One region of the Yinghuangia aomiensis genome, then DNA from elsewhere that is predicted to be linked to it. Evidence: riboswitches for the same ligand, from Rfam matches in the RefSeq annotation. Region 1 holds a riboswitch; the other holds the start of a gene.

Evidence for each region. A riboswitch is a leader RNA that binds a small molecule or an ion and turns the genes downstream of it on or off. The one in region 1 is predicted to bind glycine.
Region 2: another riboswitch for glycine. It lies ahead of gcvT (glycine cleavage system aminomethyltransferase GcvT); the one in region 1 lies ahead of gcvP (aminomethyl-transferring glycine dehydrogenase).

The regions. Positions count from the first base shown of each region.
Region 1 is NZ_BAABHS010000023.1:72,143-81,986, reverse strand. It holds gene ABEA93_RS28340 (double zinc ribbon and FHA domain-containing protein) at 1-414, shown strand, start outside; gene ftsR (transcriptional regulator FtsR) at 411-2,465, shown strand; gene ABEA93_RS28330 (bifunctional nuclease domain-containing protein) at 3,051-3,524, shown strand; gene ABEA93_RS28325 (MerR family transcriptional regulator) at 3,951-4,541, shown strand; gene ABEA93_RS28320 (SanA/YdcF family protein) at 4,592-5,293, shown strand; gene ABEA93_RS28315 (DNA polymerase IV) at 5,397-6,881, shown strand; glycine riboswitch at 7,008-7,101, shown strand; glycine riboswitch at 7,104-7,236, shown strand; gene gcvP (aminomethyl-transferring glycine dehydrogenase) at 7,379-9,844, shown strand, end outside.
Region 2 is NZ_BAABHS010000001.1:135,198-145,041, reverse strand. It holds gene mnmA (tRNA 2-thiouridine(34) synthase MnmA) at 1-275, opposite strand, end outside; gene ABEA93_RS00595 (cysteine desulfurase family protein) at 364-1,551, opposite strand; gene ABEA93_RS00590 (hypothetical protein) at 1,565-1,927, opposite strand; gene ABEA93_RS00585 (trimeric intracellular cation channel family protein) at 1,956-2,630, opposite strand; gene ABEA93_RS00580 (DUF885 family protein) at 2,728-4,233, shown strand; gene ABEA93_RS00575 (hypothetical protein) at 4,249-4,722, opposite strand; gene ABEA93_RS00570 (enhanced serine sensitivity protein SseB C-terminal domain-containing protein) at 4,786-5,484, opposite strand; gene ABEA93_RS00565 (enhanced serine sensitivity protein SseB C-terminal domain-containing protein) at 5,542-6,255, opposite strand; gene ABEA93_RS00560 (OsmC family peroxiredoxin) at 6,393-6,824, opposite strand; glycine riboswitch at 6,996-7,111, shown strand; gene gcvT (glycine cleavage system aminomethyltransferase GcvT) at 7,545-8,678, shown strand; gene gcvH (glycine cleavage system protein GcvH) at 8,826-9,209, shown strand; gene glyA (serine hydroxymethyltransferase) at 9,236-9,844, shown strand, end outside.

The DNA of each region.
Region 1 (9,844 bases):
ATCACCGGCATCGAGGCCCTCGACGCCGAACCCGCGCCGCGCGAGGTCCTCAGCCCCGAGGCGCAGGCCGCGGTCGAGGCCCTCCCGCCGGGCACCGCCCTGCTGGTGGTACGCCGCGGACCGAACTCGGGCAGCCGCTTCCTCCTCGACTCGGACCGCACCACCGCGGGCCGCCACCCGGAGAGCGACATCTTCCTGGACGACGTGACGGTGTCCCGCCGCCACGCGGAATTCCGGCGCGGCGCCGCCGGGTTCACGGTCGCCGACGTGGGCAGCCTCAACGGCACCTACGTCGGACGGCAGCGCATCGACGAGGTGCCGCTCGCGGCCGGCGACGAGGTACAGATCGGCAAGTACCGCCTGGTGTTCTTCCCGAGCCGCCACGCGCAGATCGGCAGCGGGGAGCACGCGTGACATCAACGCCGCCGCGGGCCGGCGGCGGACGTGCGCTGGTCGGTATCGGCGAGGTGATGGCGCTGCTGCGTCCGGAGTTCCCGGACGTCAGCGTCTCCAAGATCCGCTTCCTGGAAGCGGAAGGCCTCGTCGAGCCGCAGCGCACGCCCTCGGGCTACCGCAAGTTCGGACCGTCGGACCTCGACCGCCTGCGCTACGTGCTGCGCGCCCAGCGCGACCAGTACCTGCCGCTCAAGGTGATCAAGGACCACCTCGACGCCATCGACCGCGGCCTGGAACCGGCCGAGGACGGCCTCGGCGCGGCCTTGGCCGCCGCCGACGCGTCACCCCCGGCCCCGGTGTACTTCACCCGGGCCGAACTGCTGGCGGCGGCGGGGATAGACGACGCGGCCCTCACCCGCCTGGAGGAATTCGGGCTGATCGAGGCGCGGCGGGTGGTGGAGGTCGCGGGGCCGGAGGCCGGGGGTGCGGACTCCGACGCCGCGGCCGGCGTTCCGGCGGCGCGGGGGAGCAGCGCGGGAGCAGCCGCAGCCGTGCGGGCGTTCGAGCCCGGGCGCGCGGCGGACGATGGTGTGAAGGGTGGCGCGGGCGCCGACGTGGTCACGGGTGACGTCGGCTTTGCGGTGCCGGGCGTGTCGGCGGATGTACGGACGGTCGACGCCGTCGACTCGGCTGTGACCGGGCCTAGCGGTGGCGTCGGGGCCGTGCGCGACGCCGCTGCCGACGTGGTGCCGGGCGACGGTGCCGCGATGGCGGTCGACGTCTTGTCGGCGCAGGTTCTCGACGCCCAATGGAACGGTTCTGCGGGACCGCCGGCGGCGCGTGGGGCCGCCGACGCGATGGATGCCGCCGATGCGGCGCCGGACGACGCCCCGGGCTCGGGGCGGACGACCGATGCCGGCGCGGATGCCATGTCGAGCGACGTGCCTTCCGCCCGTGCCGCTGTGGCGCCGGAGCCGACCGACACCCAGGCCGCGGTGCCCGGGGAACCGGCTCCGGCTGCCGACGATGCCGCGGCGACAGCCTCGGCCGCCCCGAAGACTCAGCCCGCCGCGGCGGCCACGGCGGAGACGGCGGACGAGGCGGCTGCGGTGTCGGGCGACTCGGCCGCGGCCGCCGCGCCCGACAGCCCCACCGACGCGCCGTCGACGGCGCCCGCAGCCCTGACGTCCTCCTCGGGGCCCGAAGCGGCCCGGGCCGCCCACCGGGCGCCCGACGCCGACGCTGCGGACACCGAGGCGAAGGCCGCCCCGGGCGCCGCAGAGACGCGCACCGATGCCCCGGACGGCCCCGTGGCGGACACGACCGGTCGGAACCGACCCGACGATGTCCTCCAAGGCCCCTTGGCCGACGTGCGCGACCAGGCACGGCCCGGCGGCTCCGATACCCCCCTGGGCCCCGCGGCCGACGCGGGTTATCAGGGGCAGGACGGCGGCGGTGTCGGGACTCTCCCCGGCCCCGCAGCCGACTCGCGTGTCCAGGAGCAACCGGGCGCCGACGATGCTCTCGACACGACCGCAGGGGAGGCCGCGTCGTCCTCTCGCGCGCCGGACCGGGAGCGACCCGGTGCCGGCCATGCTGTCGGGACCGCCGCGGGGGAGAACACGTCGTCCTCGTCGTCCCCCCACGCGCCCGAGCGGCCTATGGTCGGTGGCCCCACGGCCCCGCCGCCGATCGCCACCCAGACCGGTGCGGCATCGTCCGCCGAGGCCAAGCCCGCCGCCCGCCCGGCCTCCGCACGCGCCACGGCGTCCGGCGCCGACCCGGTCCCCCGGACCGTCCTCCGCTACGACGGCGACGCCCTCGTCGTCGCCCGGCTCGTCACCGCGCTGGGCGAGTACGGCCTCGAACCGCGCCACCTGCGCCAGGTCAAGGCGGCCGCCGACCGCGAGGCCGCGCTGGCCGAGCAGATCGTCGCGCCGTTGCTGCACCGCCGCGGCGCGGGAGCCAAGTCCGGCGCCGAGGAAACCGTCCGCGACCTGCTCTCCCTCACCTCCCGCCTCCACACCGTCCTGGTCAGCTCCGCCCTACGCCCCCTCCTGGACCGCTGACCGACAGCGGCCTCCGCCGCGCACAGGCGCACGCGGCGGACGGCCGCCGCGCCACGACAGCTCGCGTCCCGAACGACACACCGCGCCGCCGGACGGCGAGGCAACGGCGTGTCGCGGGCCCCGAGGGGCCGAACAGCACACCTCGCGATCGACATCGCCGCCCGCTCGGCTTGGACGCCCGGCTCCGCCCGCCGGCAGTCCGCGGCTCAACCCGGCCCCGGACCGGATGCCGCCGACTCGCCGCCGGTCCGTCGTGGCCGTGTCGAGCAGGTGGGGTCCGCGGACTCGCGCGCCCGCAGTTCCCGCCCGCCGACGGCGCAGCCCATCCGCCTCCTCACCCGTCCCGCGCCCGCCCCTCGCCAGGCCAAGCGCTCCCAACACCCCATGCCACCCCCCTCCTCACCCATCCGGCCCCCGCCCTCTCGCCCCCTCCTCCACAGCCCCTCAGCGCGGCCGATTCCGTTGCAGTCATGTGAAATTCCGGGGGGTGCACGTTTACCGGCGGCGGAGAAAATGCGACGAATCCGTGTGCGAATGGGGCCGGGGGGATCTGTGCTCGTCACCCGAGCGCGCTAGTGTGGCGATGTGAACGAGCTTGAGGTCGTGGGCGTCCGGGTGGAGATGCCTTCCAACCAGCCGATCGTTCTCCTCAAGGAGACCGGCGGCGATCGCTACCTGCCGATTTGGATCGGGCCCGTGGAGGCGACGGCGATCGCCTTTGCGCAGCAGGGCGTGGTGCCGGCTCGGCCGTTGACGCATGACCTGTTCCGGGATGTGCTCGAGGCACTTGGTCAGGAGTTGACCCGAATCCGGATCACGGATCTGCGTGAAGGGGTGTTCTACGCCGAGTTGGTCTTCGCGAACGGGACCGAGGTCAGTGCCCGGCCGTCCGACGCGATTGCGCTGGCGCTGCGTACCGGGACGCCGATCTTCGGTGCCGAGGCGGTGCTCGACGAAGCGGGGATCGTCATTCCGGACGAGCAGGAGGACGAGGTCGAGAAGTTCCGGGAGTTCCTGGACCAGATCTCGCCCGAGGATTTCGGCACGACGAGTCAGTGACAGGCCACCCGTGACAAGCCGGTAGTCGGGCGACGTCGGGCAATCAGTACCGGGTACTTCCGGAGCCGGTCCGCGTGGGCGCGGGCCGGCTTTCCGTTTCGACGTCGCAACCCTTGCGCGATCGAGTGAAATACGCCGATCTGCCCGGCCACCCGAACGGGCCGATTCGATCAACTGGGGTGCGGAACCGACAGAGGGCGGTCGCCATGCGTACCCTTGTTGCCGAGTATCCAAACGCAGATTGAGAGATGCGTCACTCGGCGTGCCGAATGCGGCGGTCGTTGACGCGCTGTGGGTGACTGCCTACCGTCGAAATCGACAGTTCCGGGGGTGAGCCGTGCGCGTTGCACTCCGCCGCATGCGGCCCGGGACTCACGGCATTCCTCTCGCCGCAGGCAGGTGCGGGGAGACGAAACGGAGGTCGGCGTGAGCAGCACCGGCGACTTTGCGGGCGAAGCCCGCGCGGCCCGCCCGCTGACGCCGCACGGCGTGCCCCGGGAAGCGGCGTCCGCCGACGAGTCCGGCGAGGTCGGCTACCGCGGCCCCACCGCGTGTGCCGCGGCCGGCATCACCTACCGCCAGCTCGACTACTGGGCCCGTACGCAGCTCGTCGAGCCGAGCATCAGACCGGCGCACGGCTCCGGCACGCAGCGTCTGTACAGCTTCCGCGACATCCTCGTCCTCAAGATCGTCAAGCGGCTCCTGGACACCGGGGTCGGCTTGCAGAACATCCGTGTGGCGGTCGCCCACCTGCGCGGGCGGGGCGTCGAGGACCTGGCCGGGATGACGCTGATGAGCGACGGCGCGAGCGTGTACGAGTGCACCTCGTACGACCAGGTCGTCGACCTGGTGCAAGGCGGCCAGGGCGTCTTCGGCATCGCCGTGGGCGCGGTGTGGCGCGAGGTCGAGGCGTCGCTGGGCCACCTGCAGGGTGAGCGCCCGGACACCGGCGAGGTCATCTACCGCGCCCATCCCGCCGACGAACTCGCCCGCCGCCGCCGGGAGCGGGCGGGCTGATCCGGCCACCCGCCGGAACCGCCGCCGCGGTCCGCGGCGTCCCTTCCGGCATGGCTCACCGGTTGGTTCCCGCCCGGCTCGCCCGCGCGCTGCGGACGCGTCGGCGGCAGCGCATCGCGTTCCAGACCACCGTCCTCGTGACCGTGCTCGGCCTTGCCCCCGTGACGTGGATGTACGCGGTCGCGGGCGGCCGCCTGCGCACGGTCTCCGATGTGCCGCCGACGCCGGTCGCGTTGGTGCTCGGGGCGGGGATCAAGGACGGCGAGCCGTCCCGGCTGCTGGCGCGTCGCCTGGACGTGGCTTTGGACCTGTACCGGGCGGGCAAGGTGAAGGTGCTGCTGGTGTCCGGCGACAACGGCCGGGACTCGTACAACGAGCCGGATGTGATGCGCCGTTACCTGGTCGCTCGCGGAGTGCCGGAGAAGCAAGTTGTCGCCGACTATGCGGGATTCTCGACTTGGGACTCCTGCGTACGCGCCAAGAAGGTGTTCGGGGTCGACCGGGCGATCGTGGTGACCCAGACGTTCCATCTGCGCCGTGCTCTCGCATTGTGCGACGCGGCCGGGGTGACGGCCTACGGGGTGGGCGACGACTCGCTGCACGGCGAACTGATCGGCGTAACGCTGTACGGCGGCTTCCGCGAGGTGTTCGCGGCGTACAAGGCTCTCGGCGAGGCGGTGCTGAAACCGGAACCGCAGGCGCTCGGCCCGCACGAGCCCGGCGTCGACGAGGGCTTGGCCGCGGCCCGCTGAACCGTCCGCGGAAGCGGCTGCCGAGCGCCCTCGCGAACCCCTTGCGCCCGTGCGGGGTGTGCCGCCGCCGGGATGTCGCACCGATGCGCGATCATCGGAGGAAATGCGACAGAAGCCGGGCATCCTGCATCTCGACATGGACGCGTTCTACGCGTCGGTCGAACAGGCCGCCAAACCGAGTCTGCGCGGCAAACCGGTCGTCGTGGGCGGCATCGGCGGCCGCGGGGTGGTGGCCACCGCGTCCTACGAGGCGCGACGGTTCGGCGTGCGCTCCGCCATGCCCACCGCGGAGGCGCGGCGGCGCTGCCCGAACGCGGCGTTCCTGATCCCGCGCTTCACCGCGTACCGGGACGTCAGCGAGCGCGTCATGGGCCTGCTCGGGCAACTGTCGCCGCTGGTCGAGCCGCTGAGCCTGGACGAGGCGTTCGTCGACCTGGAGGCCGGCCCGCACGGCGAGGAACTCGACACCGCGGGCGCGACCGAGCTCGCGGTACGCCTGCGCGCCGACATACGGGCCGCCACCGGCCTCACCGCGTCCGTCGGCCTGGCCACGTCCAAGCTGGTCGCCAAGATCGCCTCGGAGGCCGCCAAGCCCGACGGCCTCGTGGTCGTTGCACCCGGTGAAGAGCACGCCCTGCTCGACCCGTTGCCGGTACGGGCGTTGTGGGGTGTCGGCCCGGCCACCGCCGAGCACCTGCGCAAGGTCGGCATCACCACCATCGGCGAGCTGGGCGCGGCCGACCCGGACGAGCTGGTCCGGATGTTCGGCCAGGCCCACGGCCGCGGCCTGCACGACCATGCGCTCGGCATCGACGACCGGCCGGTGGTCGCGGAACGGGATGCCAAGTCGGTGTCCGTCGAGGACACCTTCGAAGTCGACCTGGTCGACCGGGCCCGGGTGGCCGCCGAACTCGACCGCTTGGCCGCCCGCTGCGTCGAACGCCTGCGCGCCGCGGGCCGGTCCGGCCGCACCGTCGTGGTGAAGATGCGGCGCTACGACTTCAGCACGCTGACCCGCTCGGAGACGTTGCGCGCCCCGACGGACGACTTGGCGGTGGTCCGGGAAACCGTGCACCGCCTGGCCGCGCAGGTCGACTTCACCGGCGGCCTGCGGCTGCTGGGCGTGGGCGTCGCGTCGCTGGCGGACTTCGCCCAGCAGGATCTGTTCGGGGAAGTCGCGGGGGCGGACGTCGGGTTCGCCGGGGGCGGCGACGAGGCGGCCGACCTGGAGGTGGGGAAGGCGGCGGACGAGGACGCGGCCCCGGCTGCGGCGGGCACCGGCGAGCCCGCCCCGGGCGAGGAGGCCGCGGCCGAGCACGGCCCCGAGGACGGCGCCTACGGCCCCGTCCCGGTCTTCCACCCCGGCCGCTTCGGCAACGCCAAGTGGCTCCCCGGCCAAGACGTGACGCACACCGAGTACGGCCCCGGCTGGGTCCAAGGCAGCGGCGTCGGCCGCGTGACCGTGCGCTTCGAGACACCGGGCTCGGCGCCCGGGCGGGTGCGGACGTTCCCGGTGGACGACCCGGACGTGACGGCATCGGCGCCGCTGCCGCTGGTGGCGGAGGGGGAGCCGCCGCAGGGCGGGTGAGGATCGCGGCGCACAGCGGCGGCTGCGCCTTCCCGTCAACTACCCGCGTAGACCCCCTCTCTCCGTTCCCCCGGGTGATCTTCCGCCTATCCGTCGGCGGCGCACTGGTAGCGTTGAGGGCGCACCAACAGTCGCGCGGGAGAGTCCCGGACACCGATCCGGGCGCCGAAGGAGCAACCCCTCCCCGGAATCTCTCAGGCACCCGTACCGCGTGGCCATGGGCACTCTGGAAAGCAGTCCCGTTCGGGTTCCGCCGGTTTTCCGGCGGAGTGCGGCCGGGGCTCACCGACGGTGAAAACCCGTTCCGCGTTTCTGCGGCGCCCGGGTGAAGCTCTCAGGTATCGATGACAGAGGGGGAGGCAGAGAGGTCGCGCGACCCGCGCGGTCTCCTCCGCGACACTGGAGGCCTCCACGTGAGCTCGTCGTCATCGCACCACGCGTCCGGTCCCGGCAGCCTCGCCGCGCTCGAGGCCGCGTCGCCGTTCACCACCCGGCACATCGGCCCGGATGCCGACGAGCAGGCCAAGATGCTGGCGCACGTCGGCTACGGCTCGCTCGACGAGCTGACCGACGCCGCCGTCCCCGGCGCCATCCGCACCCTCGAGGCGCTCGACCTGCCCGCCGCGGTCACCGAGGCCGACGTGCACGAGCAGCTCCGCGCCCTCGCGTCGCGCAACACCGTGCTGCGGCCGATGATCGGCCTCGGGTACTACGGCACCCACACGCCGCCGGTCATCACCCGCAACGTGCTGGAGAACCCGGCCTGGTACACGGCCTACACGCCCTACCAGCCGGAGATCTCGCAGGGCCGCCTCGAAGCGCTGCTGAACTTCCAGACCATGGTCGCCGACCTCACCGGCCTCCCGGTCTCGGGCGCGTCGCTGCTCGACGAAGGCACCGCCGCCGCCGAGGCCATGACGCTCGCGCGCCGCGCCGGACGGGCCAAGAGCAACGTGTTCGTCGTGGACGCGGCGTGTCTGCCGCAGACGATCGCCGTGGTGCGGACGCGTGCCGAGGCGCTCGGCATCGACGTCGTCGTCGCGGACACCTCCGCGGGGCTGCCCGAGGGCGAGTTCTTCGGTGCGCTGCTCCAGTACCCGGGTGCCGACGGCCGGGTGCGCGACCTCGCGCCGCTCATCGCGGACGCGCACGGCCGCGGGGCGCTCGTCGCGGTCGCCGCCGACCTGCTCGCGCTCACCCTGCTCGCCTCGCCCGGCAGCATGGACGCCGACATCGCCGTCGGCACCACCCAGCGGTTCGGCGTGCCGATGGGCTTCGGCGGCCCGCACGCCGGCTACATGGCGGTCCGCGACAAGCTCGCCCGTTCGCTGCCCGGCCGCCTCGTGGGCGTCTCCGTCGACGCCGCGGGCGACCAGGCCTACCGCCTCGCGCTCCAGACCCGCGAGCAGCACATCCGCCGGGAGAAGGCCACCAGCAACATCTGTACCGCGCAGGTGCTGCTCGCCGTCATGGCCGGCATGTACGCGGTCTACCACGGCCCCGAGGGCCTTGCTGCGATCGCCCGCCGCACCCACCGGTACGCCGCGGTGCTGGCCGCCGGGCTGCGCGCGGGCGGGGTCGAGGTCGCGCACGGCGCGTTCTTCGACACCGTGCACGTCCGTGTCCCGGGCCGGGCGGCCGCGGTGCGCGAGTCGGCGCGCGGCGAAGGCGTCAACGTGTACCAGGCCGACGACGACCACGTGTCGATCAGCTGCGACGAGACCACCACCCGCGAGGACCTCGCCGCCGTGTGGCGTGCCTTCGGCGTCGCCGGGCAGGACGTCGCGGCGCTGGACGAGGCCACTCCGGACGCGCTGCCCGAGGGGCTGCTGCGCACCGACGACTACCTGGCCCACCCGGTCTTCCACGCGCACCGCTCGGAGACGGACATGCTGCGCTACCTGCGCGGCCTCGCCGACAAGGACTACGCGCTCGACCGCGGCATGATCCCGCTCGGCTCGTGCACCATGAAGCTCAACGGGACGAGCGAGATGGAGCCGATCACCTGGCCCGAGTTCGCGCAGATCCACCCCTTCGCGCCCGCCGACCAGGCGGCCGGCTACCTGGAGCTGATCCACGGCCTCGAGGACGCCCTGGTCGCGGTCACCGGCTACGACAAGGTCTCCATCCAGCCGAACGCCGGGTCGCAGGGCGAACTGGCCGGGCTGCTCGCGGTGCGCGCCTACCACCGCGCCAACGGCGACACCGGTCGCGACGTGTGCCTGATCCCGTCGTCGGCGCACGGCACCAACGCGGCGAGCGCCGTGATGGCCGGGATGCGCGTCGTGGTGGTCGGCACCGGGGAGAACGGCGACGTCGACCTCGACGACCTCAAGGCCAAGATCGAGGCGCACCGGGACAGCCTCGCGGTGCTCATGGTCACCTACCCGTCCACGCACGGCGTGTTCGAGGAGCACATCGGCGACGTGTGCGCGCTCGTGCACGACGCGGGCGGCCAGGTGTACGTGGACGGCGCGAACCTGAACGCGCTGGTCGGTCTGGCGAAGCCCGGCGCGTTCGGTGCGGACGTGTCGCACCTGAACCTGCACAAGACCTTCTGCATCCCGCACGGCGGCGGTGGTCCGGGCGTCGGCCCGGTGGCGGTCCGCGAGCACCTCGCGGCGTACCTGCCGAACCATCCGCTGCAGCCGACCGCGGGCCCGGCGACCGGCGTGGGGCCGATCTCCGCGGCGCCGTGGGGGTCGGCGGCGATCCTGCCGATCTCGTGGACGTACATCCGCCTGATGGGCCCGGACGGCCTGAAGCGCGCCACCCAGGTCGCGGTGCTGAGCGCCAACTACATCGCCAAGCGCCTCGCGCCGCACTTCCCGGTGCTCTACACGGGGCCCGCGGACCTGGTCGCGCACGAGTGCATCGTCGACCTGCGGGGGATCACCAAGGCCACCGGCGTGACCGTGGACGACGTCGCCAAGCGGCTCGTCGACTACGGCTTCCACGCGCCG
Region 2 (9,844 bases), on a different contig from region 1:
CAGCAGCCGCGGGCGCCGGTGCGGAACGACTTGGGGTTCTCGGACAGCGCCAGGTGCACGCCGGTCACCTCGTGCCCGGCCTCGTGGGCGCGGGCGGCCGCGACCGCGGAGTCGACGCCGCCGGACATCGCGGCGAGGACGCGCAGCGGGCGCCCCGCGGCGGCGGGCCCGGGCAGCGTGCCTTGCTCCGGGCGCGCGGTCCCGGCGCTCGGCTCGGGCAGCATCGGCAGCGGCTCGCAGACGGCGGGCGGCAGGGTGGCGTCGTGATCAGTCATGGCCCCACCAGGGTACGGGGTGCGCGGCCCCCGCCCGGCGGCAATATCCGCGGCCGCTCACGGGCGCGGGGCGGCGCCCGGGGCCTGCTTACCGCCGCTGTGCCGTCAGTCCCGCCATCCGGGCCCGGGCCACCACCGGTCCGATGGCTCCGGCGAGCTGCTCGACCTCGTCCGCGGTGGACGTGTGGCCGAGGCTGAAGCGCAGCGAGCCGCGGGCGCGGGCGGCATCCCGGCCCATGGCGAGCAGCACGTGGCTGGGCTGGGCGACGCCGGCCGAGCAGGCCGAGCCGGTGGAGCATTCGATGCCGCGGGCGTCGAGGAGCAGCAGCAGCGAGTCGCCTTCGCAGCCGGGGAACGAGAAGTGCGCGTTGCCGGGCAGGCGGTGGGCCGGGTCGAGCCGTGCGTCGCCGTTGAGTTCGGCGTCGGGGATCTCGGCGAGGATGCGCCGCACCAGGTCGTCGCGCAGGGCGCCGACGCGGGCCGCGTACTCGGGCTGCTCGCGGACCGCGATCTCGGCGGCCGCGGCGAACGCGGCGATGGCCGGGGTGTCGAGGGTGCCGGACCGCACGTCGCGTTCCTGGCCGCCGCCGTGCAGGACCGGGACGGGGGTCAGGTGGCGGCCGAGCACGAGCGCGCCGCAGCCGAGGGGCCCGCCGAGCTTGTGTCCGGAGACGGTCATCGCGTCGAGTCCGGCGGCGGCGAAGTCGACCGGCACCTGGCCGACGGCCTGCACGGCGTCGGCGTGCACGGGGATGCCGAATTCGTGTGCGACGTCCACCAGCTCGGCGATCGGCTGAACCGTGCCGACCTCGTTGTTCGCCCACATGACGCTGACCAGCGCGACGCCGTCCGGGTCGCGGGCGATGGCGGTGCGCAGCACGTCGGGCGACACGCGGCCGTCGCTGTCCACGTCGAGCCATTCGACCTCGGCGCCTTCGCGGGCCACCAGCCAGTCGATCGGGTCCATGACCGCATGGTGTTCGACGGGCGACGCGAGGATGCGGCGCCGCACGGGGGCCTCGCCGGACCGGGCCCAGTACAGGCCCTTGACGGCGAGGTTGTCGGCCTCGGTGCCGCCCCCGGTGAACACGATCTCGCTGGGCCGCGCGCCGACGGCCTCGGCCAGGATCTCGCGGGATTCCTCGACGATGCGCCGTGCCCGGCGCCCGGATGCGTGCAGGGACGAGGGGTTGCCGAGGACGCCGAGCTGCCGGGTCATGGCCCGGACGGCTTCGGGGCGCATCGGTGTGGTCGCCGCGTGATCGAAGTAGGCCATCGCATCGCGAAGTCTAGTCGCGTACCGCCAGTCGGTTGCGGCGTGCCGGGCCGTCGCCGGATTCCCGCGGGTCTCGCGGGGAGCGCGGGGCGGGTACGACGCGTGCGTCCGGGCGCGGGGCGGCCGTGGCCGACGCGTCACCGGCGGCCTTCGCGCCGCGCGGGCGGGGTGCGCGCACGCGTCCGTAGCGGGGTCCGCCCGGCAGCACCGCGTCGAGGGCGAGGCGCAGCGCGAGCCACCGCGCGGCGAGGAAGCCGCGCGGCGGGGGCGGGGGGACGTCGGCGTCGTAGGTCAGGGGTTGCTGGATCTCCCACACATCAGGTGCAACGCCGGTCGCGCCGGTTGGGTACGCGCGGCGGGCAGAGTTCCCCAGCACGTGCCGCCCGGCCTGGTGGGGCGCCGGCCTATTCGTACTTTTCGAAGACCTCGGAGTTGCGGCGCCAGGCCCGCGGCGCACGCCAGTTGTAGCGGAGGGCGAGGACGCGGAAGGCGAACGCGAATACGGCGGCGCAGGTCGCGGTGATCGCGTTGAGCGTGTCCGTTTCCACGAGGGCCGCGACCAGGCCGGCACCGAGCATCGCGGGCACGGTGTAGATCTCCCGGTCCCACCGCAGCAGCATCGGGATTTCGTTGGCGAGGACGTCGCGGATGGCGCCGCCGCCGACGGCGGTGACGATGCCGAGCGCGGCGGCCTGCACGGGGCCGAGGCCGTAGGCGAAGGCTTTGGCGGTGCCGGTGACGCAGAACAGGCCGAGGCCGGCCGCGTCGAAGATGTCGATCGTCGCGTAGATCCGCTCGACCTGCGGGTGCAGGAAGAAGACGATGAAGGCGGCGAAGAGCGGGGTGATGAAGTAGCCCAGGTCGCGGAAGGCGGCGGGCGGGACGTCGCCGATGATGAGGTCGCGGATGACACCGCCGCCGAGGGCGGTGACCTCCGCGAGCACCACGATCCCGATGACGTCGAAGTTCTTGCGTACCGCCGTGAGGGCGCCCGCCACGGCGAAGACGAAGATGCCGGTCAGGTCGAGCACTTGTTGGACGGTGTGGCTGTAGATCTCCTGGATCTCCTGAGGCGGCATGGCAGAAATTGTGCCTTGTTGTCCGGGCAGCGCGGTCCCCCGGGGCGGACCGCCGTTTTCCGTGGGTCCGGCGGGAACCGCTGGGTAGCCTCGGGGAATGGATGCCCGACTGCGCGCCTTGTGCGATCTCTCCCTCGCCTCCGCCCGAGAGGGTGCCGGCCTGCACGAATACGACGGCCGGATTCAGGACCTCTCCCCCGCCGGCGTGCGTGCCGCGCTCGACGCGTTGGGCGGCCCACCGCTGGACGACCCGCACGACGAGGCGCACATCGCCGCGTTCGAGGAGCACACGCGCGTCGTCCACGGCGAGCTGGAGATGCACCGCCGAGACCCGCGCCCGCACCTGGAGAACCTCGAACTCTCCGTCTACGACAGGGAGTACGCGCCCGCGGAGGAGCGCGCGCTGGCCCGCTCCCGGCACCTGGAGAAGTGGCCGGACGCCGTCGACATGGCCTTGGCGTCGCTCGACCAGGTGACCGCGCCGGTCGCCGACGCCTTGCTCGGCGCCGCCCGCGGGCAGGCCGCCGCGGTGCGGCCGGAGGACGGGGAGGTCGGCGAGAAGGCGCTGGCCTCGCTGCGCCGCCTGGTCGCGCATCTGGAGCGGGCCACGCAGGTCGGCGACCCGGACACGGCCCTCGGCGGTGCGGCGCTGGCCCGGCTGATGGGTTCGGCGGACGCGGTCGAGGTCGACCTCGGCAGGCTGGCCGAGCGGGCGGACGCCGAGCGGGACCGGCTGCGGGGGCTCTTGGCGGAGGCGTGCAAGGCGTACAACCCGGCGCGGACGGTCGAGGACCTGGTGCCGGAGCTGCTGGCCGACCATCCGGACGCGGACGGGGTCCTCGCCGAGGCGCGGGCGCAGACGCTGGAGGTCATCGAGTTCACCAGGGCCCGCAAGCTGGCGCCGTACGTCGACGGCGTGTGCGAGGTCGGGCCCGCGCCGGAGTCGATGCGCTGGGCGATGGCGATGATGTCGTGGAACGCGCCGGGCGAGCCGGAGGCCCCGTCCTGGTACTTCGTGACGCCGCCCGAGCCGGACTGGCCGGCCGACGAGATCGAGGAGTGGCTGTCGGTCTTCAGCCGCACCACGCTCCCGGCGATCACCGTCCACGAGGTCGCGCCCGGGCACTTCGCGCACGGCCGCGCGCTGCGGCGGGCGCCGTCGGACGTGCGCCGGGTGCTGCATTCGTCGTCGTTCGCCGAGGGCTGGGCGCACTACATCGAGGAGGTGTGCCTGGAGGAGGGCTTCCGGGCCGGCGATCCGCGCTACGCGATCGGCATGTGCCTGGAGGCGCTGATCCGGGTGACCCGGCTGGCCGCGGCGATCGGCCTGCACACCGGCGCGATGGACGTCGCGGAGGCCACCCGCCGGTTCATGGCGGACGCCCACCTCGCCCGCACCGCCGCGGCGAGCGAGGCCCGCCGTGGCACCTTCGACTGGAATTACGGCTGCTACACGTGGGGCAAGCTCGCCCTGCGCGACCTTCGCGACGAGGCGAAGGCCGCGTGGGGCACGGGCTTCACGCTGGAGCGCTTCCACACCGCACTGCTGGACCTGGGCAGCCCGCCCGTGGGACTGGTGCGCACGGCGGTGGAACGCGGCTGACGCGCGGCCGAATCGTCAGGCGTAGGGCTGGGGCGGGGTCGGCTGTTGCGGGTAGGCCTGCAGATAGGCCTGCCGTGCCGCGGCGACCCCGGCCTCCCGCCAGTGCCAGATCGTCGCGACCTTGGCGTGGAAGTCCGGGTCGCGCTGCCCCGGGCCGTCGAGCGGGACACGCACGCGCACCCGGCGGCCGCTCGTCAGGGTGAGGCGCACGTACCAGGTGCCGAGGGTGTGCTTGGCTTCGACGGCGGCGATCTCCCCCCACGCGAAGTGCCGCGTGGTGAAGGCCTTCAGGGTGAGGCCGTGCGGCGTGAGCACGGTCGCGAACCTCGCCGAGTAGAAGCCCATGAAAAGGAGCACGGGCCCGGCGCCGAGACCGAACGGGGACACGTCGACGGCGATCAGGGCGATACCCACCGCGGTAATGACCGCGCCCGGAACCAGCAGGGCCCAGCGCTGCCCGAGCGACAGCACCATCCGTATCTCACGCATGGCGGGCACTGTGGCAGACCGGGCACGCGGCGGGCCGGCCGGGGCCCGGCTTCCGGGCCGGCGTCAGACGAACGACCGCGTGTGGTCCCGGAGCCAGCCGGCGACCGGGTCGTACGGGTCGTCGAGCGGCACCCACGACAGCGGGCCGCCGGGCATCGCCGCGGAGGCCCGGGCGACGGCGGCGTGGACGCGGTCGGTGGTCGCCGGGTCTGCGTCCGCGGTGCGGATGCCGAGGACGACGCGGGGCGCGCCGACGGACGGTTCGACGTAGGCGCGGTGCGCGGCGCGGACCACGCCGCTGCCCGCCAGCTCGGCGGCCACCATCGACCAGAACGCCGGGTCCTGCACGGTGGGTTCGCCGACCCGCAGGGGCCCGGGCAGGGTGCGGTCCAGGCCGGTGACGATGCGCCGCAGGTCGAGGAACGGGATGCCGATCCCGCCGCCTTGCATGTGCGGGTCGAGCCAGATGCCCCACCGGTCCGGGTACAGCGTCGCGCCGATCTCCTTGACCGCGTGCACCTCCCACCCGCGGTCCCAGCGGCTCTCCCGGAGCTGCTCCTCGGAAGTGAAGGCCGGGGCGTAGTGCGAGCCGTGGACCTCCATGTTCCCGTACTGCGCGTCCGGGCTGCCGGGCTGTCCCTGCCAGAGCAGCATCCAGACGTGGCCCCGGTCCAGGGCCTGGAGCAGGACTTCGTAGGCTTCGTATCCCTGCGGCGCGACCTGCCGCATCGCGTGCTCGACCTCGTTGGCGGGAAACGCCACCGGTGTCCTCCCCGTGCGGTGCGTGACGAAGGCAACCATCGTATGTGCCGACAGGCGTCAAGGGCGTTCGTAGAACGGGCGGACCGCGTCCAGCATCCAGTCGCCGATGGGGTCTTGGGCGAGATCGACGAGCACGAGGTTGACCGGCCACGGGGATCCGGCGCGGGCCACGGCGCGCTCCAGCGCGGCCACGGTGGCGCGGCGGTCCTCCTCCTGCCAGCGGTCGAGTTCGACGCCGACGAACAGGCACGGGGCGTCGGATTCGACGACGCCGAGGGCGCGGCGGGCGGTCAGCACGACCGGGGTCACGGCGAACTCCTCGGCGGCCGCGGCGAGGAAGACGTACGGCTCCTCGGCGGGCTCCGGCTCGGCCAGCGTCACGCGGGCGCCCATCGCCCCGGCGCCCGGCGGGCGGGACAGCTCCAGGACGCCCTGCGGCGGTATCGGGATGCCGACCTCGCCGCCCGGGTTGACCGCCATTCCGACGTGCGGCGGCAGGCCGCGGGCGAACTCGCGGACCGGGGCGACGGTGAACGGCATCAGGCCCGCGGCGCGGCGCAGCTGCTCCTCGGAGCTGAACACGGGCACGTACGGCATGCCGTCGATTTCCGTGGTGGGCAGCGTGAGTTCGGTGTCCTGCGGGCTGCCGCCCGCGGGCAGCGGCACCCAGACCTCGGCGTCCGCGAGCACCGCCAGCAGCTCGCCGGTCCGCGCCGGATCGTGCAGGGCCGCGGCCAGGCACTGCTCGACATGGTTCGCGGGGAACGCCACCAGGCCACCTCCAATTGATGATCTGCGGCCAGCCTAGGGCGTGGCGGGGCCCCCTGGCGGCGCGGTGGCGGGGCGGCGGCCGCGGACATGCGAACGGCGGGGACCTTCCGGTCCCCGCCGTCGCGTGCGTCCGCCGCTCAGCCGACGAGTTCGGCCTGCAGCGAGATCGGCACGCCGGCCTTGAGCGCCTTGCTCACCGGGCAGTTCTCCTTGGCGTCCGCCGCGACCGCCGCGAAGTCCTCGGTGCTGATACCCGGCACGTGCGCCTTGACCGACAGCACGATGCCGGTGATGCCTTCGCCGGGCTGGAAGGTCACGTCCGCCCGGGTCTCCAGCGAGTCGGGCGGCGTCCCGCGGCCCGCGAGGGCGTGCGAGAGCGCCATCGAGTAGCAGGACGAGTGGGCGGCCGCGATGAGTTCCTCGGGGCTGGTCTTGCCGTTCGCCGCCTCCGCGCGGGACGGCCAGGACACCTCGTAGGTCCCCACGCCCGAGGAGTCGAGCGAAACGGTCCCCGAGCCGCCGATGAGCGGGCCCTTCCAGTCAGTGGTCGCGGTGCGCGTGGTCGCCACGGGCGAGCCTCCCTGTGCGGTGCGTGCGTCTCCGGTCGGCCGCGGTATCCGGCCTGGTCGCGCCCACGCTAGCAACGGAAGCCGCGGGTGCCGATCGGAGAAACCTCCGACACGCCCGCGGCATCCGCGGGCGGGACCGATAGCATGCGCCCACAACTTCACACCGGCCCTCGACCCCATGCGGGAGAGCCCCCGACGCCGCGCGGCCTTCCGGCCGAGCGTCCCGGGGCGCCGAAGGAGCAATTCCTCCCCGGAAACTCTCAGGCCCCAAGTACCGCGCGGGTGAGGCGACTCTGGAAAGCAGTCCCGCGCACGCCCGGCGGGGCTCACCCACGGTGCAAGCCGCGGTCCGCCCGACTCCGCTCGGGCCCGCGCGTGAAGCTCTCAGGTCCATGACAGAGGGGGAGGCGACCCACCAGCCCCGTGCTGCGTGCCCGGCCCGTCCGGCATGCCGCGCGACGCCCAGGGAGCCCCCTTGCCGGACCGCCCGTTGTGCCCGCCGCCTGCGCCGCCGCTCGCGCCGTCTCTTGTCCCGCCCGTCGTCGCGCCTGCCGCGCGGGCTGCCGCGCCGCTTTGCGTGCCGGCGAGCCGCCGATCGCGCGCCGTCGCACCGCCTGCCCGGCGCGTGTGCGCGCGACATCGCGACAATCCGCACGAAATCATGGCGGTCAGGTTCCCTTCGGCCCCAGCCGCCGGCCCCACCCGCGAGGAGTCCAGCCGATGACGTCCAGCCCCTCCCCCGCCGCCGAGGCACCCCGCGAGCGCCGTACGCCGCTCGACGCGGTGCACGACGCGCTCGGCGCCACCATGACCGACTTCGCCGGGTGGCGGATGCCCCTGCGCTACGGCAGCGAGTCGGCCGAGCACCGGGCGGTCCGCGAGGCCGCCGGCCTGTTCGACCTCACGCACATGGGCGAGATCGCGGTCACCGGCCCCGAGGCGGCGCGCGCACTCGACCACGCGCTGGTCGGCTACGTGTCCAAGATCGGCGTCGACCGCGCCCGCTACTCGATGATCTGCGACGCCGACGGCGGCATCCTCGACGACCTGATCGTCTACCGCACCGGCGACACCGAGTTCCTGGTCGTCGCCAACGCCTCCAACGCCGCCGTGGTCGCCGCCGAACTCGTCGCCCGCGCGGCCGGCTTCGACGCCGCCGTGGCCGACCGGTCGGAGGACTACGCGCTGCTCGCCGTGCAGGGCCCGCACGCCGTCGCGATCCTCGCGCCGCTCACCGGCCTCGACCTCGACGCGGTCAAGTACTACGCCGCCGACCGCGCCACCGTCGCCGGCGTGGACGTGCTGCTCGCCCGCACGGGCTACACCGGCGAGGACGGCTTCGAACTGTTCTGCGCCCCCGCCGACGCCGAGCGCCTGTGGACCGCACTCGCCGAGTCCGGCGTCCCGCACGGCCTCATCCCCGCCGGCCTGTCGTGCCGCGACACGCTGCGCCTGGAGGCCGGCATGCCGCTGTACGGGCACGAGCTGTCCACCGCGCGCACCCCGTACGAAGCCGGCCTCGGCCGCGTCGTGCGCCTCGACAAGCCGGAGGACTTCGTCGGCCGCGACGCGCTCGCCGCGCGCGAGCAGGCGGGCCCGGCCGCGGCCCTCGTCGGCCTGCGCGCCGTCGGCCGCCGCGTGCCGCGCGCCGGGTACGCGGTGCTCGACCCGGACACCGAGGAGCCGATCGGCGAGATCACGTCCGGCGCGCCGTCGCCGACGCTGGGCGCGCCGATCGCGATGGCGTACGTGCCCGTCGACCGCACCGAGCCGGGCACCCGCCTGGCCGTCGACGTCCGCGGCACCGCCGAGCCCGTCGACGTGGTCGCCCTGCCGTTCTACAAGCGCGCCTGACCCGGGCCGCCCGTCCCGGCGGCCCGCGCACGACCCGCAGCAAGACCCGCAGCGGAACCCCGGCGGAACCCCCGCTGCGAAACCCCGCAAACCGGCACGAAATCCCCTGAGGATCGGCGCCGCCCTCCCGGAATGGAGAATGGACCTGTGAGCGCACCCCAGCACCTGCTCTACAGCAAGGACCACGAGTGGCTGACGACGGACGGCGACCCGGCCGTCATCGGCATCTCGGAGTTCGCGGCCAACGCCCTCGGCGACGTGGTCTTCGTCCAGCTTCCCGAGGTCGGCACGCGGGTCACCGCGGGCGAGCCCTGTGGTGAACTGGAGTCGACCAAGTCGGTGAGCGACATCTTCGCCCCCGCCGACGGCGAGGTCGTCGAGGTCAACACGGCGGTCGTCGACGAACCCGAACTGGTCAACTCCGACCCGTACGGCGACGGCTGGCTGATCAAGGTGCGCCTGGACACCCCGGCGGAGAAGTCCGACGCGCTGCTGTCCGCCGACGAGTACATCGCCTTCACCGGCGCCTGAGCACCCGATCGAGGAGCTGACCCACCGTGACGATCCTGGACCGTCCCCTGGCCGAGGTGGACCCTGAGGTCGCCGCCGCCGTCGCCGACGAGCTGCACCGCCAGCAGTCGACCCTGGAAATGATCGCCTCCGAGAACTTCGCGCCCGTCGCGGTCCTCGAGGCCCAGGGCTCCGTACTGACCAACAAGTACGCCGAGGGGTACCCCGGGCGCCGCTACTACGGCGGCTGCGAGTATGTCGACGTCGTCGAGAACCTCGCCATCGAGCGGCTCAAGGCGCTGTTCGGCGCCGAGGCCGCGAACGTGCAGCCGCACTCCGGCGCGCAGGCGAACGCCGCGGTGTACTTCGGTCTGCTGCAGACCGGCGACACCGTGCTGGGCCTGGACCTGGCCAACGGCGGCCACCTGACGCACGGGATGAAGCTCAACTTCTCCGGCAAGCAGTACAACGTCGTCTCCTACAAGGTCGACGCGGCCGGACTGGTGGACATGGGCGAGGTCGAGCGCCTCGCCAAGGAGCACCGCCCGAAGATGATCGTCGCGGGCTGGTCGGCGTACCCCCGGCAGCTCGACTTCGCGGCGTTCCGCCGGATCGCGGACGAGGTCGGCGCCTACCTGTGGGTCGACATGGCGCAC